Regions from separate parts of the Paraburkholderia sp. SUR17 genome, predicted to be linked through region 2. Evidence: predicted binding sites of a transcription regulator. Region 2 holds the regulator's gene; the other holds the start of a gene.
The links. The regulator FliA, encoded in region 2, starts transcription of late flagellar genes. The targets are predictions, from matches to a motif close to CTAAAGTTTNNNNNNNNNNNGCCGNTA.
Positions count from the first base shown of each region.

Region 1: a site for FliA is predicted at 5,056-5,082, ahead of P2869_RS22210 (flagellin domain-containing protein). Genes of this name have one in related genera too.

Region 1 is NZ_CP120509.1:1,048,798-1,056,455, reverse strand. Features, by position in the region: gene P2869_RS22230 (alpha/beta hydrolase) at 1-924, shown strand, start outside; gene P2869_RS22225 (hypothetical protein) at 991-1,281, shown strand; gene P2869_RS22220 (DUF3005 domain-containing protein) at 1,477-2,043, opposite strand; gene P2869_RS22215 (pyrrolo-quinoline quinone) at 2,132-3,751, opposite strand; gene P2869_RS22210 (flagellin domain-containing protein) at 4,135-4,953, opposite strand; gene P2869_RS22205 (acyl-CoA dehydrogenase family protein) at 5,273-6,457, opposite strand; gene P2869_RS22200 (MarR family winged helix-turn-helix transcriptional regulator) at 6,696-7,112, shown strand; gene P2869_RS22195 (hypothetical protein) at 7,162-7,449, shown strand; gene P2869_RS22190 (MetQ/NlpA family lipoprotein) at 7,595-7,658, shown strand, end outside.
Region 2 is NZ_CP120508.1:3,716,213-3,723,870, forward strand. Features, by position in the region: gene P2869_RS16655 (hypothetical protein) at 1-426, opposite strand, end outside; gene P2869_RS16660 (RNA polymerase sigma factor FliA) at 843-1,577, opposite strand; gene P2869_RS16665 (AAA family ATPase) at 1,610-2,506, opposite strand; gene flhF (flagellar biosynthesis protein FlhF) at 2,499-4,610, opposite strand; gene flhA (flagellar biosynthesis protein FlhA) at 5,031-7,130, opposite strand; gene flhB (flagellar biosynthesis protein FlhB) at 7,127-7,658, opposite strand, start outside.

The DNA of each region.
Region 1 (7,658 bases), on a different replicon from region 2:
TCGGCCTCAGCTTCAGGTTCAGCCAGCCATGCACGTGCCGTCAATGCCGGCGCGCCGCGCCACCCCACCACGTACCACACCGTGAAGGTGGACGGCCTCGACATCTTCTATCGCGAAGCCGGCCCGAGCGATGCGCCCACTATCCTGCTGCTGCACGGCTTTCCGTCGTCGTCGCGGATGTTCGAGCCGCTCTTCGCGCGCCTCTCGGAGCGCTACCATCTGATCGCGCCGGACTACCCCGGCTTCGGCCATAGCGATGCGCCCGCACCGCAGGACTTCGCCTACACGTTCGACCATCTCGCGGCCGTCACGAACGACTTCCTCGAAACGCTGGGCGTGCGGCGCTACGCGATGTATGTGCAGGACTACGGCGGACCGGTCGGCTTTCGGCTCGCGCTTGCGCATCCCGAGCGCCTGACCGGGCTCATCGTGCAGAACGCGGTGGCGCACGAAGACGGTCTCGGCCCGCTGTGGGAAAAGCGCCGCGCGTTCTGGGCAAACCGCGAAGCCAACGAAGCCGACTTGCAGCGCACCTTCCTTTCGTTCGACACGACGAAGCAGCGTCACGTGGGCACGAGCCCGCATCCCGAGCGCTACGACCCGGACCTGTGGACCGACGAATACGCGTTTCTCACACGCCCGGGGCAGAAGGCAATCCAGACCGACCTTTTCTACGACTACCGGACCAACGTGGCGTCGTATCCCGCGTGGCAGGCGTGGCTCAGGAAGACACAGCCGCCCACGCTCGTGGTGTGGGGCCGCTACGATCCGTCGTTCCAGGTGGCCGAGGCCGCGGCGTACCAACGCGATCTGCCCCATGCGGAGATTCACGTGATCGACGCCGGTCATTTCGCGCTAGACGAACGCGCAGACGAAGTAGCGGCGCTGGTCGGCCGCTTCATGCAGCGCCTGCCCCAAAGCTGAAAGCGAAGACCCCGCGTGGCCGGTGCGTACAATACGGGCTCTCCGATTCCCGAAAAGAGCCCTCGTATGGCAATGAAGAAAACCGACCTTGAGAAGAACAAGGCGCTCAAGCTGACTCATTCGATGAAACAGACGCACTCCGAGCGCTTCGGCAAGGGCGCGACCGAAGCACCCGTGAGCCGCAAGGAGCAGCGCAAGCTGGACCAGGCGAAGGGGCTCGTGCCGTTCGCGTGCAAGCTGGACAGCGAGCTCGTGGAAGCGCTCAAGGCGCGCGCGGCCGGGCATCCTGAAGGCATGAACGGTCTCGTCGACGAATTGCTGCGGCGTGCGTTGGCGGGCGGCGATCAGGCGGCTTAATCAGGCGGCTTGAGCGGGCTACTTGAGCGGGGCGTGGCGCAGCCCGCGTTGGTCCCCGCCCCTCTCAAGCCCACCTTCAGCCCATAACGCTGCCGCGGCCCGCACAAGCGGCGCGGCGGCAGCGTTGCAAGTCGCGCGGCAAAGCCCCCACCTCCCAGCCCAGCCCCGCCCCGCCCGTTCGCTTCGCGCGAACCGCTATTCCGGATCGTTGCCGATGCGCTCGAACCGGATCATCTGTTCGGCCTTCGTGCCGTTCGACTCTTCGCGGTACACCGTGCCGCAATACACCACGCGATAACCGTCGCGCGCCCTCACCTCCGGCAGGTTGCCGGCCGGTCTGCTGTCCACGCCGCCCAGCCCGGCTGCGGGCGCCGGAATGTAGTTGTCGAGCGTGGCATTCGACGTAACGACGTTGTCGTGCCAGACCGACGCGTCCCGCTTCGCTTCCAGCGACTTGCCGTCGGTGTCTACGGTGTTGTCGGTGGCGTCCATGCCCGCGCTGTCCACGGAAACAATGCGGCTGTTCGCGCGCTGCACCGGGTCTCCCGCCTCGCGCGTCACCTTGTCCATGTCGATGGACGGCAACGCGGACTTATCGCGGGTCGAAGTCGCCTCGGCGGAGCTGGCGTGCCGGGTCTGTCCGAACTCCTTCGCCTGCGTGGCGGCGTCGGGCGAATCACCGGCCGCGGGCGTCTTGGCCGGGCTTTTCGCGGCCATCTCTTTTTGCTGCTGCTGGGTAGGATTGGCTTCGGCGTTCTGCATATCCACCTCACGTACTCGAGTGCTCATCGGGATGCTGTCGTGAGAGCGCGCATGCGGCGTGCCCGGCCTTTCTCTTCTGTAAAAGGCACTACGGCAGCAGTCCGAACACCGCCACGCCGCTGGTCGTGCCGACATACACGTGCCCATGCGCGATCATCGGCGTGATGAACTTGTTGCCGGCGCCGAACGCGTCTCGCGAGCCGGCCTGGTTGCTGTTGTACAGCTCGTTGGCGAGATTGCCGGCGTCGAACGCGTGCAGCGCCGCGACGCTGCCGTTCTCCGCCGCCCAGACGATGGCATTGCTCGATCCGTTCGCGGAAATACTGGGCGTCGCGCCCGGATACTGGAACGTGCCCGCGCTTTGCGAAGCCGGCGTAGCGGCGAGACGTGCAGCGTTGATCGGAAACGCCTTGAGGTGATCGCCGAGCGCGCCGATGTAGACCGTGTTGCCGTAGAACGCCGGCATGCCGAACACGCCGGCCGCGAGTTGCCCGTCTATCTCCTGCCAGATCACGTTGGTCGAACTGTTGAACTTGCCCATGGCGTCGCGATTCACCACGTAGATCTTCGCGTCCTTGCCGGCGCCAACCGCAAGATGACGCACGGTGCCGCTCGCGTCGGCGAGATCGGGCAGCACCAGCGCGCCGCCCGAGCCGAGGTCCTGGTCTCGCGACGAAAGCGCCGCCGTATCGAAGGTCGCGAAATAATCCGCGACTGCGAGGCGAGGCGAAGTCGCGAGCTTCAAGAACGTGTTGCCATAGTCGCCGCTCGACGGAAAGCCCTGTGCGTCGAGCGTGGCATCGAACGTGCCGTTCGCGTCGAGCAGATAGAGCGAGGTGCCGTCCGAGGCCATGCCCGCGCCGCACATCCACACCGATCCCTCGCTGCCGTTCGGCGTGAGATTGAGCACGCTGGTCTGCGTGAGCGTGGCGGCGCTGTACGCCATCACCCAGCCGCCATACACGCCCTGATCGCAATGCGAGGTCCACCCCAGATACACGTTGCCGTTGACGAGCGCGAGCGCCTGGCGCTCCGCGTATTGCTGCGGATCGAACACCGTCACGCCGTTGCTGCTGTTCGCGCCCGCGCCGGGATAGGTCGCGGCGATCTGCGCCGGCCCGCCGAGCGCCTCGGCGCCCGTCGTGAGATCGAGCGCGTGCAGGCGTTGGTGAATGGCGCCGCTCGCGTCCTTGCTCATGGCGACGGCATAGAGCACGCCATTCGCGCCGCGCGTGCGATCGATCACCGGTGTCGCGGTAATGCCTATTTCAGGCGTGATTTGCTGGCAGTTGCGATCGTCGCTCGTGGTCTCGCCCGAGCCCAGCAGCGAACGCTGCCAGAGCGGCGTGTTGGTGTCCGCATCGAATGCGTAGACGCTGGCGTGCTCGGTGGCAACGTAGACCACGTTGTGCGGCGTGCCGCCCATCGAGAGGCTGCTCACGTAGAGCGGCTGCGCGTCCACTTTGCCGTCCACCGCGAGGAACGCGACCTTGCCGAAATGCGCGGGATTGACGTTGGCCGGCGTGAGCGTCGGTTCGGCCAGGTACTGGCCTGTGCGCGCGGCGTCGTTGTGATACATGAGCACGTCCGTGGGGGACGATACCGTGGTGTTGACCGGCGCGGACGGCGTGGACGTTGCGGCTGCGCTGCCGGATCCACCGCCTCCCCCGCCGCACGACGCGCAAATTGCGACGATGAGGCATGCCATTGTCGCGAAGGCCGTACCGCGGCGCGCGGTGGCGCGGGTCTGTACCTCGCGGAGGTGGAGCAAGCGGTGCATGTGCGTCTCCCGCGCGGCCCGAAGGCCGCGAAGACTGCGTGTCTTGCCGATGCAGAGTCCGCCGTGGGCTGCGCGTTTCGGCACGGGGAATGAGCAATTGCCGTACCGGAGGCGTTTTATTGCGCCCTATTTTCAGGGCGTTATCGACGTGAGAAAGCCATGCTGGCCGGCTCGGTGGGCAACCAAAGGACCAGAGAACGAGCCCCAAAAGCGAAACGAGCCCTACGCCGCCCGAAAGCCGCGTAGAGCCCGTTCCAAAAAAAGTGACGCACCCCGCAAGAGGCGCGTCACCGAAGGTACTGCGTGGACGTTTATTGCAGGAGCTTCAGCACTTGCTGCGGCAGCGAGTTCGCTTGCGCGAGCACCGAGATACCGGCTTGTTGCAGCACTTGCGCCTTCGAGAGGTTCGCCGTTTCCGAAGCGAAGTCCGCGTCGACGATCTGCGACTGCGCGGCATTCAGGTTGGTCGATTCCGTCTGCGTGTTGCTGATGGCCGACTGGAACGTGTTCTGCGTTGCACCCAGCGTTGCCTGGAAGTTGTTGACTTGCGAGAGGGCTGCGTCGATCGCCGTGATCGCGTTCTGCGCGCCCGAGGTCGTCGAGATGTCGATACCCGAAACGCCCAGGCCCGACGCATTCCACGTGGTCGAACCGAAGTTCGCCGTGATCGTCTGGTTGGCCGATGCGCCGATCTGGAAGTTCACGCTGCCGAGGCCGCCCAGCACGCTCTGGCCGTTGAACGTCGTTTGCGTTTCAACGCGGTTGATTTCCGTCAGACGCGTCGTGACTTCAGTCTGCAGGTTCGCTTGCGCTGCCGAGCCGAGCGAGCCGTCGCCCGATTCCACGGCCAGCTGGCGGATACGCTGCAGGTTGGCCACGGTCGACGAGATCGCGCCCGAGGCGGTTTGCACCATCGAGATACCGTTGTTCGCGTTCATCACGCCCTGGTTCAGCGCGTTGATGGCGGCGGTTTGCGTCGTGGCGATCGCGAGGCCGGCTGCGTCGTCAGCGGCGGTGTTCACGCGCTTGCCCGACGACAGACGCGTAATGGCTTGCGACAAGGCGCTTTGCGAACCGGACAGGTTGGTCTGCGTCGTCAGCGACAGGATGTTGGTGTTGATGTTCAGCATGGCTTCCTCTAATGAATTCGGTTGGGTATCCGGTTGAGTAACAGGACGATGGTGGTGGTGCTCGCTTGCTGCGGTCCGTTCCAGCAACCTGTATGTCCGGGTTATCGTCGGGCACGGGACAAACTTGAGGGGGAAGCCATCGTTGCGACGGGGAATCGCCCGCCGGCGTGAGCACCGGCGGGGAAAGCGGGAAGGCGGCGTAATAAAAGGTAACGGGACAACGGCGGACGTGCCCGTATATAGGTCCGGAATGACGCAGCGGTCCCCACGGTCCTGAGCGGTCCTGCGGTGGTCCCGCAGGAATCCGTCAGCGAGTCGTCTACGAATAGAAAGAAGGCGACGGCAACGTATCGTTCAACGCCCACTCGCCGAGTTCCTGAAGCTTGTAATCGACGGGATCGTGCAGCGTCTGCGTGCGCAGATTGCGCCAGAAGCGGTCGAGTCGCAGCGCGCCTTGCGTGGCCCGAGCACCGGCCACTTCGAACAGCCGGCTCGTCAGATCGAGCCCCACGCGCGTGGCCGCTACCTTCGCCGTTGCCACCGCCACGGCCACCTGCCCTCGTCCTGCTTCGTCCAGCGCCGTGCCTTCGTTCCATGCCGCGTCGAAGCGCGACGCCGCCTGCTGCACGAGAAGCCGCACGCTTTCCAGGCCTACCCAAAACTCTCCATAGCGCAACAGCGTGTAAGGATCTTCGTTCGCGCTCTTCGCGGGCGATTTGAACCAAGGCCGCGACTCGTGCAGCGTGTAGTGCTTCATCTGCGCGAACGCGCCTTCGCTCACGCCGAGAAACAGGTGCGCGAAGATCAATTGCGCAAGCAGCGGCCGCAGGCACGCAAACGGCGTGCTGAGCGGCCCCGGATCGAGCAGCATTTCGCTTTCCTGAACGCGTACCTGATCGAACGCGGCACTGCCGCTATCGGTTTGACGCTGGCCGAAGCTGTCCCAGTCCGAAGGGATGGTGATGCCCGCGCGCGCGGTGGGCACCGCGGCAATCAGCAGCTTGCCGCTGGCTTCATCCACGCCGGACGCAATCAGCATGTCCGAATCGAACGCACCGGAGCAAAAGCTCTTGCGGCCTGAAAACTCATAGCCGCCATCGACTTTACGCACGACCGTCCGCTTGTCGAGCGGATTGAGCGCGTTGCCCCAGAACCGGTTGTGGCGTGCTGTCTCTTCGAACCAGGGCTCCCACTGGGCGGGCCGCGCGAACAGTTGCACCGTGGCCAGCAGCAGATGATGAAAACCGTAGACGTGCGCGATGGAGCTGTCCACGCGCGCGAACTGCCTGACCGTATCAAGCGTTTCGATCCAGTTCGCGCCCTGCCCGCCGTACTGCTTCGGAATGGAGAGCGCGAGCAGGCCGCTGCCGCGAATCGCATCGCGCTCCGCTTTCGGCGTGCCGCCGCGTGCGTCGCGCTCGGCAGCCGTTGCGGCGAAGTCTTGCACGAGACGGTCAATCGTCCGCTGAATCGATGAGAAGTCGGACTCGGATGATAAGGACATGGGTCTTGCCTCCAGCACGGGATGGGAGCGGGTTCAACCCGCTATCTTAAAAGCGCGCCGCGCGCGCGTCCCGGCCAGAATACCGAATGCTTCGAAGCGGGAGTGATATGGGCGGCGAGGATGAGGGCAAGGAAAGCCTACGGGCCGAAATGCGTCGGTTCGCGCCTGGAGAACTTCCATGCTGACACGAAGCCACATATGATTGCGTTGCTAACCACTTCATGGTCTAATCGCCGCCATGTTCGATCACTGCCTGTATTTCAATTCCGCTGCCCTGGCCCGCCTCGTTGAGCGAGAATGGACCGCCGTTTATGCCCCATTCGACCTCACGCCGCCGCAGGGCTTCGTTTTGCGCGTCGTGCTCGCCTCGCCTGGATGTCTCGCCAGCCAGGTCGCCGACATGCTGGGCATTGCCCGTCCCACGGCGACGCGGCTCGTCGACAACCTTTGCCAGAAGAAGCTCGTGGAGCGCCGGCAAGGAAAATCCGACGGCAGAGAATGGTGTCTATACCCCACGGCCGCGGGCAAGGCGCTCGACAAACCGATCAATGCGGCAAGCGCCAACGTCGCCAAGGCACTGCGCGGACGAATCGGGACCGGCTTGTTCGACACAACGATCAGCAGCATGCGGGACGTCAGAAAGGCGTTGGGCTAACGCTTTTTTTGATCACAAATAGTTGTGATGCTAACTAAATGGAGCCAGCATGAAAGGCACTGCGATACGAGAATCGAAGAAGTGCATCGCGCCACGCAAGCAACGCCGGGCGATAACCCGTGACGCACAAAAGTGGATTGCAGGGCTCACGATCACCGCAATATCCATCGCGCTATTCGTCACGGCCGCCGTCTCTGCAATGAAAAGCGTTCCGGTGAACAACGCGCGATGTCTCGCGCAGATCGCCAAAGAAGAACACACGACGCTGGAAGCGTTCTTTCAAAACCCCTCCGGACACGATGCTCTGGTACAGGCGCTCACCGCGTGTGCCCAATGATGGCCCCGGCGGCACCCTTTCTAATGCACGATTCGACCTGTCCATATAACCACGCACTGCATGACGAACGCAGACAAAAATATTTGTCAGCCCGTCATGCCGTTCTCTAGCATCGAGCCCTGTCGACCCCAAAACGAACCCCCACATGCACAAACGAAAACTGCTCGGTACGGCGCTGACAGCGCTCCTTCTCGGCTGGAGTATTGCGA
Region 2 (7,658 bases):
ATGCTTGCGGTGGTGGCCGGTGCTGCGATAGCCGCGCTCGCCCTCGTCCGCGTAGGAGTTGCTGCGCGAGATGTTGCCGCCCAGTGCCGCGCCGGCACCACCGCCCAGTCCCGCACCGATCAGCCCGCCCGTGCGGCCGCCCATCGCGTTGCCTGCCGCCGTGCCCGCGCCGCCGCCCAGCGCACCGCCCACGATGGCGCCCGTACGTTCGCGCCGGTTCGACGTGACCGCAGCGCCTGCGCCGCCGCCCACCGCACCGCCGATCACGGAGCCCGTGCTGCCGCCCAGCGCGCCGCCCACCGCGGCACCCGCTACCCCGCCGAGGCCCCCGCCGAGCGCATTGTTCAGGTCACCCGCCATAGCGGGCAGCGATACAGCGGCCGAAGCCGCGGTCAACACGGCGATTCCTGCGATTTTTTTGAGCATCTGGTTTAACCCCATTGTCTTCGTAATAACGCGGCGCAAGTGTAGCCACCCGTCAGAAAGGGTGGTGTAAGAAAATGTTAGTGGTGTTACGGCCTGAAGCGGCCCGATGAACGAGCCGGGAAGCCGGCCCGAAAGAAGGCGAAAAAGCCGCCGAAGAATTGGAGGACGCGCGAACAGCAAGCGGACAGGGTGCGAATGACGTGCCGCTCAAGCAGCGGTGAAGTGGCAGCAAAGCAGCAGCAAAGCAGCCGCCCCACACAAGCCAGCGCAGCGCCGGCCGAACCGATCCCGCCCGAGGCCCGGCGCCTTGGGCCCCGGGGTCCGGGGTCCGCTACCCGGCGCCCTCTAACGCCAACAACAGCGCCACCCGCCCGGAAAGGCGCGAACGCCCCTCGAACGCACCCCGCTCGGGTTTCTCAGTCGGCCTCGGCGCCCGCCCAGGCCAGTTCGCGCAGACGCGTGCGCAGACGCGCCACGGCCTGGCTGTGCAGCTGGCACACACGCGATTCGCTCACTTCCATCACCGCGCCGATTTCGCGCAGGTTCATGCCGCGCTCGTAGTAGAGCGACATCAAGAGCTTCTCGCGCTCAGGCAGCTTGTCGATGGCTTCCACCAGCGCCGCGCGCAGGCTTTCGTCGAGCAGCGCGGAAAGCGGATCCGAGTGATCGACGCAGTAGCGGTCGAGAAACGGCTCGTCGTCCGCGGACCGGTCGAAGTCTTCGTAGTAGATCAGCTGGCTGCCATGCAGGTCCTGCAGCATGGACTGATATTCGTCGAGCGGCATCTTGAGATGCCCGGCGATCTCCGTCTCGCTCGCCGAACGGCCCAATTGCTGCTCCACCTGGTGCACCGCGCTCTCCACCTCGCGCGACGTGCGCCGCAGGCTGCGCGGCAGCCAGTCGTTGCTGCGCAGCTCGTCGAGCATGGCGCCGCGAATGCGCTGGCTCGCGTAGGTTTCGAACTGCGCGCCCTGATCTTCCTTGTAGCGGCTCGCCGCATCGAGCAGACCGATCATGCCGGCCTGGATCAGATCGTCCAGATCCACGCTCGCCGGCATCTTGGCTACGAGCTGCAAACCGAGACGTCTTACGAGCGGCGCGTACTTCGCCAGCACCTCGTCCTGCGAAATCTTTCCCTGAGCGTTATACATCGTGCTCTCCTGCCTGAAGTCCCCGAGTGGCGTCACGCATGCTGCGCCGACGGCCATTCGGCGGCCGGGTCGGCCTGCCACATGGATGGCGATGGGGCCGACGTTGTTACGGTCGGGCGCGTCATGGCCGCGCGCGACGACATGGCTGGCCGCATGGGCCAGTACTGCAGTTCTGCGGCGACATGCCGGTAGTCGCGCGCGGCGGCCGTGGACGGAAAAGCATCCACGATGCAGCGTGCGAGCTCGACGGCCCGCGCCATGTGTGGGTCAGCCGCAATGCAGCCTGCGTTTTCGAGCGAGACGGTGAGGTAACGACCCGCCACGCCTGCGAGGTTCTCGAATGCCGTGTGGGCATCGGCCGCGCTTTGGACGTAATTGACGAGCACGCGGAACTGCGCGATTGCGTGCGCGAAATGAAGACGTTTCATGGCGGCGTAGGCATCGGTGATGGCCTGCGCCGAGACGCGCGTCACGACCATCACGTCGTGCGAGCGCATGGCGAGCCCGGAGAGCGCGCCGTTTCTGTCGAGCCCGGCGTCGATCAGCACGACGTCGGCGGGGCCGTTCAGCACGAGTCCGTACTGTTCGGCGCTATAGCCTTCCTGGCTGCCGCGCCAGGCCGAGAGCACGCCGAAGCCGAGCGGATGCCGGCTCACGGCCGCCGCGAGCGACACCTCGCCGCGCATCACGCCGGCGAGATTCCCCACGCGTTGCATGCCGCCAAGCGTGGCGCTCACCGACCGGTCGCCCAGGCACTCGTCGATGACGAGCACGTCTTTGCCCTGCTCGGCCAATGCCGCTGCAAGGTTCACTACTGTCGTGGTGCGTCCGACGCTCTCCGAGCCGCCGGTCACCGCGATCACTCGCGAGCCGCTGCGGGCGAGCAGCCGCCGCAGCCCCTCCGCCTGGTCGGCTACGAATTTATCCAAAGCGAACCTCGTGCAGGTCGGCATTCGAACGCGTGGACAGCGCCGAGAGCAGCGCCGGGATGTCGTCTTCGTGCGGCACGAAGGGCGAGTGCTCGCGCGGAATGCAGAACGCGCTGCGGATCAGGAAACGCTTCGTCGCCACATAGAGGTTCTCCGGCACCTTCTGGCCGGTCGACACGTAGTGAACCGGCAGCCGGTAGCGCAGCACGGTGTCCAGCGCGCCGCCCAGGTTGGTGGCCTCGTCGAGCTTGGTGAGAATGCAGCCCGCGAGCGGCGCCTTGTCCGGCGTGCTCTGGTAGGCCTGCACCACTTCGTTGAGCGTGTCGCCGTGGCTCGTTGCGGACATCAGCAAGAGGCGCTGCACCGGCTGGCCGGCGCTGCACAGCATGGCGATCTGGTCGGTCACGGCGCGGTCGCGCTGGCTCATGCCGATCGTGTCGATCAGCACGATGTGCTTGTTCTTGAGTTCGGTGAGCGCGAGCTGCAGGTCGGCGCCGTCGCGCACCGCGTGCACCGACACGCCGAGAATGCGGCCGAAGATGCGCAGTTGCTCGTGGCCGCCAATGCGGTAGCTGTCCGTGGTGAGCAGCGCCACCTTGCTCGCGCCGAAGCGCATCACGCAGCGCGCCGCGAGCTTCGCCGTGGTCGTGGTCTTGCCGACGCCCGTGGGGCCCATCAGCGCGAACACGCCGCCGCGCTCCATGAGCGCGTCTTCGTTTTCGAGCACGGGCAGGTTCGATTCGAGCACCGACTGCGCCCATTCCAGCGCGCCTTCCGGGTCTTTGCCTTCGGGCAGGTTGTCCACCACCATCTTCACGAGCTGGGCCGAGAAGCCGGCGGCGAACAGCTGCTTGGTGAGCGCGCCGTGCGTGGGGCTGCGGCGTTGGCGCTCGCCCCAGAGGAGTCCGGCGAACTGCTCTTCCATCATGCCGCGCATGGAGGCCAGCTCGCTCATCACCGTTTCATTCACGACCTGTTCGATGCGGGCCTTGATGGCTTCCGTGACGCTGGCCGAGGCGTTCGCGCCTGCGGCATCGGCGGCGGTCCTGGCGTTGCCCGAGGGCGTGGCCGATTGCGTCGGCGGCTGGCTGTTGCCCGGCAGATCGAAGGCCGGTGCGATGCGCTGCGTGGCGCGGCGCGCCGCCAGTTGAGCCGCTTCGCGCGCCCAGTCCGGCGTGCTGACGTTGAGCACGCCCTCGCCTTGCCCGCGATGCTGGCCGTGTTCGGCGTGCGGGTCGGCGGGCATGCCGAGTCCTTTGGCCATGGCGTCGGCGGGCGTCATACCTGCGGCTTTCGTGCTGTGACCCGCGCTGTGACCCGCGCCTTGACCTTCGCTGTCCTTGTCGGCAATGCGGCGCGCGTGGTCGATGAGCCAGGGGTTCGTTTCGGCCATGGTGCGCGGAGCGTGTGTCTTGTCCGAGTACGACGGCACAGCCGATGCCGGCATGGTCACGCCTGCGGCCGGCGTCGCGAACCCTGCGGCGCGGCTCGCCGCCGGCGCATGAGCGGCCGGATGAGCGGGAGCGTGCGTCGGCGTGGGACGCGCAGCCGGACGAGCCGGTGCACCCGCCTGGATAGTCGCGGGTTCGGCGGCGAAGCGGTCCGCGCCGCCACCGGTATCGGCCTGGCCTGCGGACTGGGCCGCAGACTGAGCCATAAACGCGCCCGGGCGGTCCAGCGCGGCACCGCGCGTGGCGAGGGCGCCGCCTGCTTGCGCTTCGGGCTTGGCCACCGGTTGCGCGGCGGCGTTCATGTAGGGAGAGGCGTCGTCTTCGTCGTCCGCTGCGGAAGGGCGGTCCGCGCCCGCTTCCGGGCTTGCCCCGAACACCGACGAGAACACGTCCGGCATGCCGTTCGCGTAGGGGTTGCCCGCAACCGGCGCGGCGGCGCTGCGCGGCAAGCCGCGCGAAGCAGCACCCGCGTTGGCGCCTTCACCCGCGGCAGGCGCGATGGCCGCGAGTTCGCGGTCGGCTACGGCGACGATCTCGACGCTGCCGTCGTCGAGCGTGCGATTCGACAGCACCACTGCGTCAGGACCCAGCACTTCGCGCACTTGGCGCAGCGCGTCGCGGCTGGTGGCACCGATAAATTTGCGGATGTTCAAGCTGACCCCCGATGAGGTTGACGACCCTGACGTGGCGTTTCAATTGCGAGGCGCCGGCTTCGTTGCGCGGTGGCTCCGCAGGAACCTGGTGCGCGGCAAAGCCTTTGCCGATGGTGAAATTATTGAGGAGGTGAACGCCGGACTATCGATGGATCAGCGCGGGGAAAAGCAGGCAATTCGTTTGATCGGGCCGAAAGGGGGGCTGCGGGGAGGCGCTGAGGGGAGACTGCGGAGGTACTGCGGAAACACTGAGGGAGTACTGCGAAGGCACCGCGAAGGCACTGCGAGAGTACTGCGGACGTACCCGCCGCGGCGCCGAACGGCACACCGGACAGGCCGGCGCCGCGCCAACCCAAGCCATGCCCGGCCCCGCCCCTGGCACAGCGAAGACGGCAAGCGCCGCAACCGGCGCCCGCCCCGTCAAGCCGTGCCGATCAGATTGACCACCTTGACGTGCCGCGTGTCCGGCACTTCTGCGTAGGAGAGCACCTTCAGCTGCGGCAGGCTGCGCCGCAGGAAGCGCGCGAGCATGGCGCGCAGCGAGTGCTGCACGAGCAGCACGGGCGCAAGCCCCAGGCTTTGCTGGCGCGTCATCGCCTTCTGGGTCTGTTCGAGCAGCGTATGGGCGAGCCCCGGCTCCAGGCCCGGGTTCGCCCCCGTGGTGAGCGCCTGGGACAACACGCGCTCAAGATTGGCGTCCAGACCCATCACCTGCATGTCGCCGTTGCCGGGGAACCACTGCTGCGTAATGGCGCGGCCCAGCGCGAGGCGCACGATGGCCGTGAGGTCGTGCGGGTCGCTGATCTTCGGCGCGTGTTCGGCCAGCGCTTCGAGAATGGTGCGCATGTCGCGGATGGGCACCGCCTCGTCCAGCAGGTTTTGCAGCACCTTCTGCAGCGTCGTGACGGGCAGCGCCTTCGGCACGAGGTCGTCGACGAGCGAGGGCGTGTCCTTCTGCATGCGCTCGAGCAGCGCCTGCACTTCCTGGCGGCCCAGCAGTTCGGACGCGTGCGTCACCACGAGGTGGTTCAGGTGCGTGGCGACCACGGTGCTCGAATCCACCACCGTGTAGCCGTACACCTGCGCCTGCTCGCGCAGGTTGGTGTCGATCCAGATGGCGGGCAGGCCGAAAGCCGGGTCCTGGGTGGGCGTGCCCGGCAGCGCGGCCGTGACCTGCCCCGGGTTGATGGCGAGCCATTGGCCCGGATACGCCTCGCCCGTGCCCACCTCCACGCCTTTGAGCGCGATGCGGTAAGCGTTGGGCCGCAGTTCGAGGTTGTCGCGAATATGAATCACAGGCGGCAGGAAGCCGATTTCCTGCGCGAACTTCTTGCGGATGCTCTTGATGCGCTTGAGCAGCTCGCCGTCCGAATTCTTGTCGACGAGCGGAATCAGGCGGTAGCCCACTTCGAGGCCCAGCGTGTCGATGAGCGCCACGTCGTCCCAGCTGGCTTCGGTGTTCTCGGCGGGCGCGAGCGCCGCGGGCGCCACGTCCACGAGTGCCGCGGAGGTCTTCTTTTCCTCGCCGCGCTTCTTCATGACGCGGCCCAGCTGGATGGCGCCGCCGCCCAGCACCAGAAACGCGAAGTGCGGCATGCCCGGAATCAGGCCCATCAATACGAGAATCACGCCCGTAATCATCAGCACGCGCGGATTCGTGAAGAGCTGGCCGGTGAGCTGGGTGCCGATGTCCTCGTTGGTCGCCACGCGCGAGACGATCACGCCCGCCGCCGTGGAGATCACGAGCGACGGAATCTGCGCCACGAGGCCGTCGCCGATGGTGAGCAGCGTGTAGTTCTTGCCCGCCGCGGCGAAGCTCATGTCGTGCTGCACGACGCCCACAATCAGCCCGCCGATGATGTTGATCACCATGATGAGCAGACCGGCAATGGCGTCACCGCGCACGAACTTGCTGGCACCGTCCATGGAGCCGTAGAACTCGGCTTCCTGGGACACCTCGGAGCGGCGCTTTCTCGCCTGCTCTTCGTTGATGATGCCGGCGTTCAGGTCGGCGTCGATGGACATCTGCTTGCCGGGCATGGCGTCCAGCGTGAAGCGCGCCGCCACTTCGGCAATACGCCCCGCGCCCTTGGTGATCACCATGAAGTTGATGACCATCAGGATGATGAACACCACGATACCCACGGCGAAGTTGCCGCCCACGAGGAAGTGGCCGAACGACTCGATCACCTTGCCCGCCGCGTCCGGGCCCGTGTGGCCTTCCAGCAGCACGACCCGCGTGGAGGCCACGTTCAGCGAGAGGCGCAGCAGCGTGGAGAACAGCAGCACGCTCGGGAAGGCGGCGAAGTCGAGCGGCTTCATCGTGTACATGGACACGAGCAGCACCATCACCGAAAGGGCGATGTTGAAGGTGAACAGCAGATCGAGCAGGAACGGCGGCAACGGCAGGATCATCATGCCGAGGATCATGCAGATCAGGATCGGCCCCGCCAGCGCGCGCAGGTTCGTGCCCTGAAGCACGTCGGGGCGTCGCGCGAGCAAACCAGTGCGGGCGTTCATGCAGAAGCTCCTTCGTTACCACGTTTGTTGCGGCCGCCGGACGGGGCGCCCGGTGAGCCTTCGCCGTCGCCTTCGCCCGAAAGCGTTTCGGCGGCTTCCTCGGCGGCGTCTTCGTCGGAAACGCCGCCCTTGTCGAGTTCGGGCGGCACGTCGAATTCGGTGGGCGCGACGGGCGCCTCGCCGCCTTCGGTCTTGAAGCGGCGCAGCTGATAAACCCACGCGAGCACCTCGGCCACCGCGCCATAAAGCGGGCCCGGAATCTCGCGGTTCAGATCCACGTTGTGATAGAGCGCACGCGCAAGCGGCGGCGCTTCGAGCAGCGGCACGTTGTTTTCCGTGGCGATTTCGCGGATACGCGCCGCCACCAGGTTCACGCCCTTGGCGATCACCTTCGGCGCGCGCATCTCGCCGTCCGTGTACTGGAGCGCCACGGCGAAGTGCGTCGGGTTGGTCACCACCACGTCGGCCTTGGGCACCTCGCTCATCATGCGGCGGCGGGCCATGGCGCGCTGCTGCGAACGGATGCGC